2 regions of the Savagea faecisuis genome follow, and region 1 is predicted to be linked to the other one. Evidence: riboswitches for the same ligand, from Rfam matches in the RefSeq annotation. Region 1 holds a riboswitch; the other holds the start of a gene.
What was found. Region 1 has a riboswitch for preQ1 ahead of queC (7-cyano-7-deazaguanine synthase QueC). Riboswitches for the same ligand answer to the same signal wherever they lie in the genome.

Region 1 (4,428 bases):
AGGGACGTTCGGATAACGCACGTACAATTGTTTCGCAAACGCATAGTCCGCTTCGTCAAAAATGACAATTTTCAAGCTGTAATTCGCAGAACCGAGCTTGTCGATAAAGGCGTCGAGTTTGTCGAGGTCTGTCGTCATCCCAGAACTCGGTGGCTTCGGTGACAATGTAATGTCGTCGATTTCAAGGAGCCAATCTTGCCAAAACGTCGCTTGTGTTTCCACTGCGAGTGAAATATCGCGTTCTTTCAATAATGAAACAAGTTCTCCGAGCGCTTTATGGAGCAGTGGATTTCCGCCGGATAGCGTAACATGTCCTGTGCGGGATAGTCCGAGATGGTCGAGCTCTTCAATGATTGCTTCCGGCGCGAGGAGTGTTGGCTTTTGAGAGCCGTCCCAAGTGAAGGCTGAATCGCACCAAGCGCAAGAATAATCGCAACCGGACGTGCGGACGAACATCGTCTTTTGACCGATGACCATCCCTTCTCCTTGAATCGTCGGTCCGAATATTTCGAGTACAGGAATTTTAGCCACGGAAATCACTCGCTTTCGGACGATAACAAATGTAACTCGTCGGTGTTTCACGCACGAACACTTGGAGGCAACGCGCACCGTTCGATTTATCATCTAATTTTTGCTGCACCGCTTGCCAAATGTATGCTGCGACACGTTCTGTCGTCGGATATACGTTCGTAAAGGCAGGGTGATCGTTCATTACCATATGATCGAAGGCGCCATGAATCGCTCGTTTTAATTCTTTAAAGTCGATCAAAAAGCCGACTTCATCCAGTTCATCGCCTGCGATTGTCACATTGACGAAATACGTATGCCCGTGCATATTTGCACAAACGCCCGCCGCTTCATGTGGAATGAAATGCGCTGCAGCAAAATGCATATCTTTATTTAGTTCATAGCGAAAGTCGTGGGCGACAGAAGGGTAAATTTGTTGAATCATGCTTCTGCCTCCTTTTCGCGTAAATATTGTTCCAATCCTTCTTGACGCAATACACAAGAAGGGCATGTGCCACATCCGTCTGCTGGAATGCCTTCATAACAAGTGAGCGTGCGTTCTCGGACGTAATCGAGTGCGCCGAGTTCATCGCTTAAGCGCCAAACGCCCGCTTTGTCTAACCACATTAACGGCGTATGGAAAACGAAATTCGCATCCATCGCTAAATTGACGGTGACATTTAACGCTTTCACAAAATCGTCACGACAGTCGGGATATCCGCTAAAGTCGGTTTCGCTCACACCTGTAATGATGTGGCGTGCCCCGACAGAGTACGCATAGACGGCAGCGAATGAGAAAAATAAATGATTGCGTCCTGGGACGAAAGTGTTCGGCAATCCGTCTTCTCGTTCAGCAATCGGAATGTTCGCTTTTGTTAAAGCGTTCGGGGACAACTCGTTGATGACTTGCATCGGCATGACGTAAAAAGGAACGCCTCTTTCTTTTGCGATCGCTTCGGCATGTTGTAATTCGGCTTTGTGACGTTGCCCGTAGTCGAAGCTAATCGTATACACTTCTTCAAAGTGTTCCAATGCCCAAAAGAGACATGTCGTACTGTCTTGACCGCCGCTAAATACGACGACCGCTTTTTCTTCATGTAATTTCATAATCGTTCATCTCCTTAGTTTTTTAGAGAGGGATTTCGCGAACCTCTAAACGTCTCTCTATCGAGAAACATTTTGAAGTATAGCACATATCTGAACAAAGCACGACTATAAAAAAGAGAGCACGCGGAATATTCACTCCTGTACTCTCTTTCGGCTATTTACTATTTAATGAAGGGCTGCATTAAAATCAAAATCTTCTTCGTCTTCATCTTCATCATCATCCGGAACACTATCCGGATAAATTCAACTATGTAAAGTCGTATACGTAATCCGTGCACAATTGTAACAAATGATAATCGATGGATCGGTCATCGCCGCTCGACAAGGTTCTCTGTTCTCTAATTCCTCTTGACAAAAGTCACAAATCAAAGACACCCACTCCTTTAATCATTTTGCATAGATTGACTAATTTACATGAAGTTTTCATGTAAAGCAAGTAAAATAGAAAAAGAAGTGAAAAGAAAGTGTGGTGGCATATGTGAAGAGATGGATGGTGACGCTCGGAGCGGTTCTTTTTTTAGTTGTGTTAACAGCTTGTCAATCCGATCCACTTGCGGAAATCGAGGACGGACGTTCGAAAGCGCCGGAAGGGTTAATTTACGGGGAAGTGTTAGAAATTAATGACCGTGACTTGCAAGTAGAAGTAGAAGAAGCGGTGACGGGATACGAGTTTGAACAAGGTGACGTCATTAAAGTACAGACGCACAATATCGATTTAAGCGTGTATGAAAGTATTCGTACAGAAGATTACATCGAAATTCACTACAATGGTGAAGCGAAAGGCGAATCACAAAAACAAGTGAGCGCTGAAACGATTATCATTTGGGAAAAATAATAGAAAGATTAGCCTATTTCATCGAGGGGAGGAGTTTCTAAAATTCTTGCCTCCCTATGATATAGGCTATTTTTTATCGTGAAAATAATAACGGAAGCAAAACAGTAGACAAAATATACCCCCTATAGTATATTTGTAAGTGAAGTTACTTTGAAGTGACAATTTGAAGGAGGAATTATTCATGGAAACGATGAAACAATTAGGTAAATTCGGTAAATTAACGCCGGCGACAGCGGAAGCATTCCAAGGATGGAACGCGGTTGCATTTAAAGACGGTGCACTCTCACATAAAACGAAGGAATTAATGGCAATCGCTTGTGCCGCAACGACAGGCTGTGACTACTGCTTAGACGTGCATAGTAAAAGCGCTAAACGTGCTGGCGCGACAGAAGCTGAAGTGGCAGAAGCACTCATGATCGCAACAGCCGGAAAAGCAGGCGCAGCTTTTGCTCACGCAGCGAACGCATTCCAATCATTCAACGATGCAGAAGACGATGAGTTATTCAAAAAATCATATTTATCACACGTACCAGGCTTAAAAGAATTAGCGCCGGACGACTTCGGTGCATTTTTCAACTTCACGATGAAAGCGACAGCGAAAGGCGAGCTTGACGTGAAAGAAAAAGAATTGATCTCAACAGCAGTAGCATTAATTACAGGATGCCCATATTGCATCGACTCCCACGTGAAAAACGCGAAAAAAGCAGGCGCAACGAAAGAAGAATTAGCAGAAACAGTATTCATCGCGAGCGCATTAAACGCAGGTAGCGCATTCACAAAAAGCGTTACACCTTTAAAAACATTCGATTAATTAATATATAACCATGTTCTCTAATAAGGGAGCATGGTTTTTGTTGTTAGAGGACGAAATAATTAGTTAAATGAGCATAATTGAATGTTAAGAGAATAATATTATGTTTGACATAATGAAAAACGCCCCTTATATTGAGTTAGAAAGCGTTTACAAAAATAAGGGGGAAAACTAATGAGAGAAATGTTAGAAACAAGAGGAGTGCGTGTCACAGACGCAGAATGGGAGCAATTGCATCGTCAGTGGGAAGTCATTGAAGCATTAAAAAACAATTTTCAACACGTTACATTAAATGAAGCGGATATTGCGTTAACGTATGAGCCAGGAGGTGAGTGCGATGAGATTAAGTGAACAATCTTTATACGTTCTCGCCGAACAAATTCGTACGCAAAAAATATCGCCAGTGGAATTAGTGGAAGATGTTTTTCAACAAATTGAAGAAAAAGAACAACAGCATAATGCCTACATCGATATTCAAAAAGATCGCGCGATTCATTTAGCGAAAGAAGCGGAGCGTGAAATTTCAGAAGGAAAGTATCGTGGTCCTTTACACGGTATTCCAATCGGGATTAAAGATAATATTTACTTCGCGAATGAAACGACGACGATGGGCTCGAAAATTCATCAACATTTCATTCCGACAGAAGATGCGACAGTCGTGAAAAAATTGAGAGAAGCAGGTGCTGTCTTTTTAGGGAAATTAAACATGCATGAATACGCATGGGGTGCGACAAATGATAATCCATTTTATGATGCGTGTCGTAATCCGTATGACACAACGAAAATATCGGGGGGCTCAAGTGGCGGATCGGGTGTAGCCATTGCGACAAATATGGCAATAGGTGCGCTCGGAACAGATACTGGTGGGTCTATTCGTATACCCGCAGCCTTTTGTGGAATATTTGGCTTGAAGCCGACACATGGTCTCGTCAGTAAAGCAAACTGTTTCCCACTCGCTTGGTCATTAGATCACGTAGGACCAATGACGAAAACAGCGATTGATAGCGCGCTCATGTTAGATGTATTAGCAGGATATGATGCGAAAGATCCTACTTCTATTCAATGTGTGCAGCCAGTATCTTATGCAGGAGAAGTGGACATTTCACTAGAAAACTTACGGATTGGTATAAATGAATCGTATTTTTTCAATCAAGTGGATGATGAAGTT
Region 2 (4,428 bases), on a different contig from region 1:
TTACGCCCGAAAACGGATGATGAATTACTTCAAGTAAGTGGGGTCGGGCAAGTGAAACTTGAAAAATACGGTGCAGAATTTTTACAATGCATTTGTCACTATATCGAAGAAGAGGAAAAGGAGCGAGTTCGTTGACGAGTTGGTGGAAAAAGATGAAGCAAAAATGGGATGATTCTGTCGATCGACGCATTCGTGAACGAGATGAAGCGGAACTGCGCATCATTGAAAAGTACGCTTCTTATGAAACGAGCGCTTTATTGCGTATGCATGACGTTTCGACCGATAAAAAAGAACGTGAAGAAATTGTTTTTGCCGTTCAAGTACGGAGAGAACTTGGTGGCATGTAAAAGTTAATGAAACACCCGAAAAAAGAGTGAATCACTCAATTTTCGGGTGTTTTCATGTTGATATTTAAGCATTGTACATCGCGATGTCTCGTTCGTCTTCTTTTTTACGAATATTGCGTACGACGTACACGAGTCCATACACAATCGGTGTATCTAAAATAGCGACGATAAATTTGAAAATGTATTGCGATGCGATCATGATGAGCAATGCTTGTATCGGCATCGTTCCTGTAAATGCGATTAAAATAAAAATGGCCGTATCCGCAAATTGACTCACCATCGTTGACGCGTTGTTGCGTAACCATAGCTTTTTAGTACCGTGGCGTTTTTTCAAGCGGTCAAAAATGATGACATCGATATTTTGACTGACTGCATAAGCGATTAAACTCGCTAATGTGACACGAAAGCTTCCAGCAAAAATAAGCTCAAATGCTTGTTGATTTTCATAAAATGGAGCGGCCGGAAAACGTATTGCAATCCAAATGAATCCGAGCGCGAACACTTGAGCGATGAGCCCAGCAAATACGGTGCGCCGTGCATATTTCTTTCCGTATGTTTCTGTAATGACATCTAAAATTGGATACGTAAAGACGTAAATGATGACCGCTGCTGGTAAGACGACCCAATCGCCAATCGCAATTAATTTGACGGCGATGACATTTGATAACAGTAAGAGCCCGACAAAAATTCCAGTTAAATATTGTAACATAACTCGATTTATCGGTTGTCGATTGGCTCAGGGTGTAAATCGTGATAGAGCAATCGTTGTTCCGCCATTTTTTCATATTTTGTACCTGGTTTTCCGTAGTTTACGTACGGATCGATCGATAAGCCGCCACGTGGTGTAAACTTACCCCACAATTCAATGTAGCGTGGGTCTAACAATTCAATTAAATCATTGACGATAATGTTAATGACGTCTTCGTGGAAATCTCCGTGATTACGGAAACTAAATAAATAGAGCTTCAATGACTTACTTTCGACTAATTTTTTATCCGGAATAAAACTTAAATACAATGTCGCAAAATCCGGTTGATTCGTCTTCGGGCAAAGCGATGTGAACTCTGGACAATTAAACTTCACGAAGTAATCTCGCTCCGTATGCAAATTATCAATCGCTTCTAATACACTCGGTGAATATTCAAATAAATAGTCCGTATTTTCACTTCCGAGTAAAGTGACATCCGGCATTTGGCAATCTGTTCTTCCTGCCATATTGCATTCCTCCTTAAATTGTCCCTGAAGGAAAACACAAAAAACGCGCTACTATAGAAGTAGCGCGTGAAAATGCGTATTCCATAGTTTTTTATAGAGGGTCGCTATGAACCTCTCCTACTGATAGGGATATGTTATTCAGGTCATTACTTTAATATAAGAAAGACGAGTTGTCAAATCCTCGTTTCATTTTGGATCCGACATAACCGGAAACGATGAATAAAATAATACTCGTAATGATGAATCCAGTGTTGATGGAAACATTTAATGCTCCAATGATGCTAGAGCCGACGAATACGCCAATTGAGAAAAATCCGTAAAAATATCCGTACGCTTTTCCCCGAACCTGTTCCCCTGTGCTGTCGATAAGTAAGGAATTAATCGATGGGAATAAAAGGGCAAATCCCGTACCGTAAATCGCCATCGTGCTGTATAAAATCCACGTTTCTTCAAATAAGCCGAGAAGAAGCATGCTGACAGCCATAAGAGATAATCCAATTGTAAATGTAATAATTGGGCGCACACGATCAAAAATGCGATTTGTCGGTAATAAAAAAATCAAAACAGCGACGAATCCAAACGTGCTAAACAAAAAGGCGCTCATATTTGTCGAATCTCCCGGTTGGTTCACTTTTAAAGGTAGTAATAGTGCGAGTACACCTTGAGAAAACATAAGGAAAAACGCACCTGCGAAAGAACGAAGTACGAAAGGGTTTTGGAAAAGTGCTTTCACTTCACCTTCATGAATGACAGGCTTTTCTTTCTTTTTCACAATTTCTTTACGGAGCAAAATAAAGGCGATGCCCCCTAATAAAAGCATAATCGCTCCGTTAATTCCCATTACATAAGCGGGGCTTTTAATACTTGAGACAATGCCTCCGAATGCGGGTCCGATAATCGCTGCGAGACCGACAAAGGCACCAGAGATTGCAACGTTTCGCCCCCGTTTATTCTCTTCACTACGATTAGCGATAAAAGTAAATGCAGCGGGAACGATTAAACCTTCTGTAAAACCGTGTAACAAACGAACGCTAATTAATGTAATCGTATAGTCGACTGTCGTGTACAAGAAAAGCGCGACGGCAGAACTTAATAAACCGGCGACGAGAACGTAAAACGGTCCGTATTTGTCGGTTAAAAATCCACTGATCACATTTCCAAACAAGTTAGAAAACGAGTAAATTCCGACGACGAGTCCGAGGACAAATCCTGTTGCGCCTAACGCTTGTCCCATCGGGGTCATAATCGGCAATTGGGTAAATAAATCAAAAAATGAGAAAAACACAATGAAATAAATAAAAATTCGCATAAGGCACTCCTTCACAAAAAGTCCATCATCTTTTCATTGTACAACTCTAACATGAATTCAACATGGACAAAAATGAAAAGTTAGCAAAAAATAAAAAAGAACGTTAAAATAAAACAAATGGTCACAAAGGAGAGATGGAAAATGATTCAAGTAGGTATTGTCGGATATGGAAATTTAGGGCGCGGTGTCGAATACGCGATCCAAAAGACTGAAGATTTAGAACTTGTCGGTGTTTTTTCACGACGTGCACCGGAGACAGTGGAAACAGTATATGCGGAAACGAACGTATATGCATTAAATACAATTTTAGATTTTAAAGAAAAGATCGATGTCCTCGTTTTATGTGGAGGTTCGAAAGATGATTTACCGCAACAAACGCCGGAACTTGCGGAGCATTTCGCTGTTGTCGATAGCTTTGATACGCATGCGAACATTCCTGACCATTTCGCAAAAGTAGACGAAGCAGCTCAAAAAGGAAAACAAGTCGCGATCATTTCAACAGGATGGGACCCAGGTTTATTCTCATTGAACCGTATCATGATGGAAGCGATCATTCCAGACGGGAAAACGAACACTTTTTGGGGGAAAGGGTTAAGTCAAGGGCATTCGGACGCTGTTCGTCGTGTAGACGGTGTAAAAGGTGGCGTTCAATATACGATTCCATCAGAAGTCGCGATGGAAAAAGCACGTTCTGGCTCGAAAGAAGAACTGGAAACGAAAGAAAAGCACGTACGTGAATGTTACGTCGTGTTAGAAGAAGGAGCGGACGCAAAAGAAGTAGAGCAAGCGATTGTTACGATGCCGAACTATTTCGAACCGTATGACACGACTGTTCATTTCATTACAGAAGAAGAGCTCGCACGTGACCATCAAGCGATGCCACATGGTGGGTTTGTCATTCGCAGTGGACAAACAGGAGAAGGAACGAATCAGACGATGGAATTTTCTTTAAAATTAGATTCCAATCCGGAATTTACATCGAGCGTTCTCGTTGCTTATGCGCGCGCAGCAGCACGTCTCGCAAAAGAGGGAGTGGTCGGAGCACAAACGCCATTCGACGTCGCACCGAAGTACATTCATCCGAAAACGAACGAGCAATTACGTAAACAATATTTGTAATTGTTTCGTTTCTCGAAAGAATTCATTATAATGGAGAAGATGATGAATTAAAGGAGAATGTAGGATGACGAAATTAGACGCAGATTTACAAATGTTAAAAGAGTTAACGGACGCGAACGGAATTGCAGGTAACGAACGCGCTGTTCGCGAAGTGATGAAGTCGTATATCGAGCCGTACGCGGATGAGATCACATATGACGGTCTCGGGTCACTCATCGCTAAAAAAGAAGGACAAGCAGACGGACCACGCATCCTCGTTGCGGGTCACTTAGATGAAGTTGGCTTCATGGTGACACGCATCGACGACCAAGGATTTTTACGTTTCCAAACAGTTGGCGGATGGTGGAGCCAAGTGATGCTTGCGCAACGTGTAACAGTCATTACACGTGAAGGTAAAACGATCACAGGTGTCATCGGTTCAAAACCACCACATATTTT

Region 2: it holds a riboswitch for preQ1, as region 1 does, so the genes downstream of both, queF (preQ(1) synthase) here and queC (7-cyano-7-deazaguanine synthase QueC) in region 1, are expected to answer to the same signal.

Annotation. Positions count from the first base shown of each region.
Region 1 covers NZ_JBHTJF010000023.1:55,364-59,791, forward strand. Annotated here, with positions in the region: gene queE (7-carboxy-7-deazaguanine synthase QueE) at 1-531, opposite strand, end outside; gene queD (6-carboxytetrahydropterin synthase QueD) at 524-952, opposite strand; gene queC (7-cyano-7-deazaguanine synthase QueC) at 949-1,614, opposite strand; PreQ1 riboswitch class I at 1,623-1,666, opposite strand; gene ACFQ0V_RS07985 (hypothetical protein) at 2,093-2,449, shown strand; gene ACFQ0V_RS07990 (carboxymuconolactone decarboxylase family protein) at 2,631-3,260, shown strand; gene ACFQ0V_RS07995 (hypothetical protein) at 3,435-3,611, shown strand; gene ACFQ0V_RS08000 (amidase) at 3,598-4,428, shown strand, end outside.
Region 2 covers NZ_JBHTJF010000035.1:49,427-53,854, reverse strand. Annotated here, with positions in the region: gene recQ (DNA helicase RecQ) at 1-135, shown strand, start outside; gene ACFQ0V_RS10935 (hypothetical protein) at 132-347, shown strand; gene ACFQ0V_RS10930 (queuosine precursor transporter) at 412-1,056, opposite strand; gene queF (preQ(1) synthase) at 1,065-1,562, opposite strand; PreQ1 riboswitch class I at 1,640-1,683, opposite strand; gene ACFQ0V_RS10920 (MFS transporter) at 1,714-2,871, opposite strand; gene ACFQ0V_RS10915 (diaminopimelate dehydrogenase) at 3,013-3,990, shown strand; gene ACFQ0V_RS10910 (M42 family metallopeptidase) at 4,055-4,428, shown strand, end outside.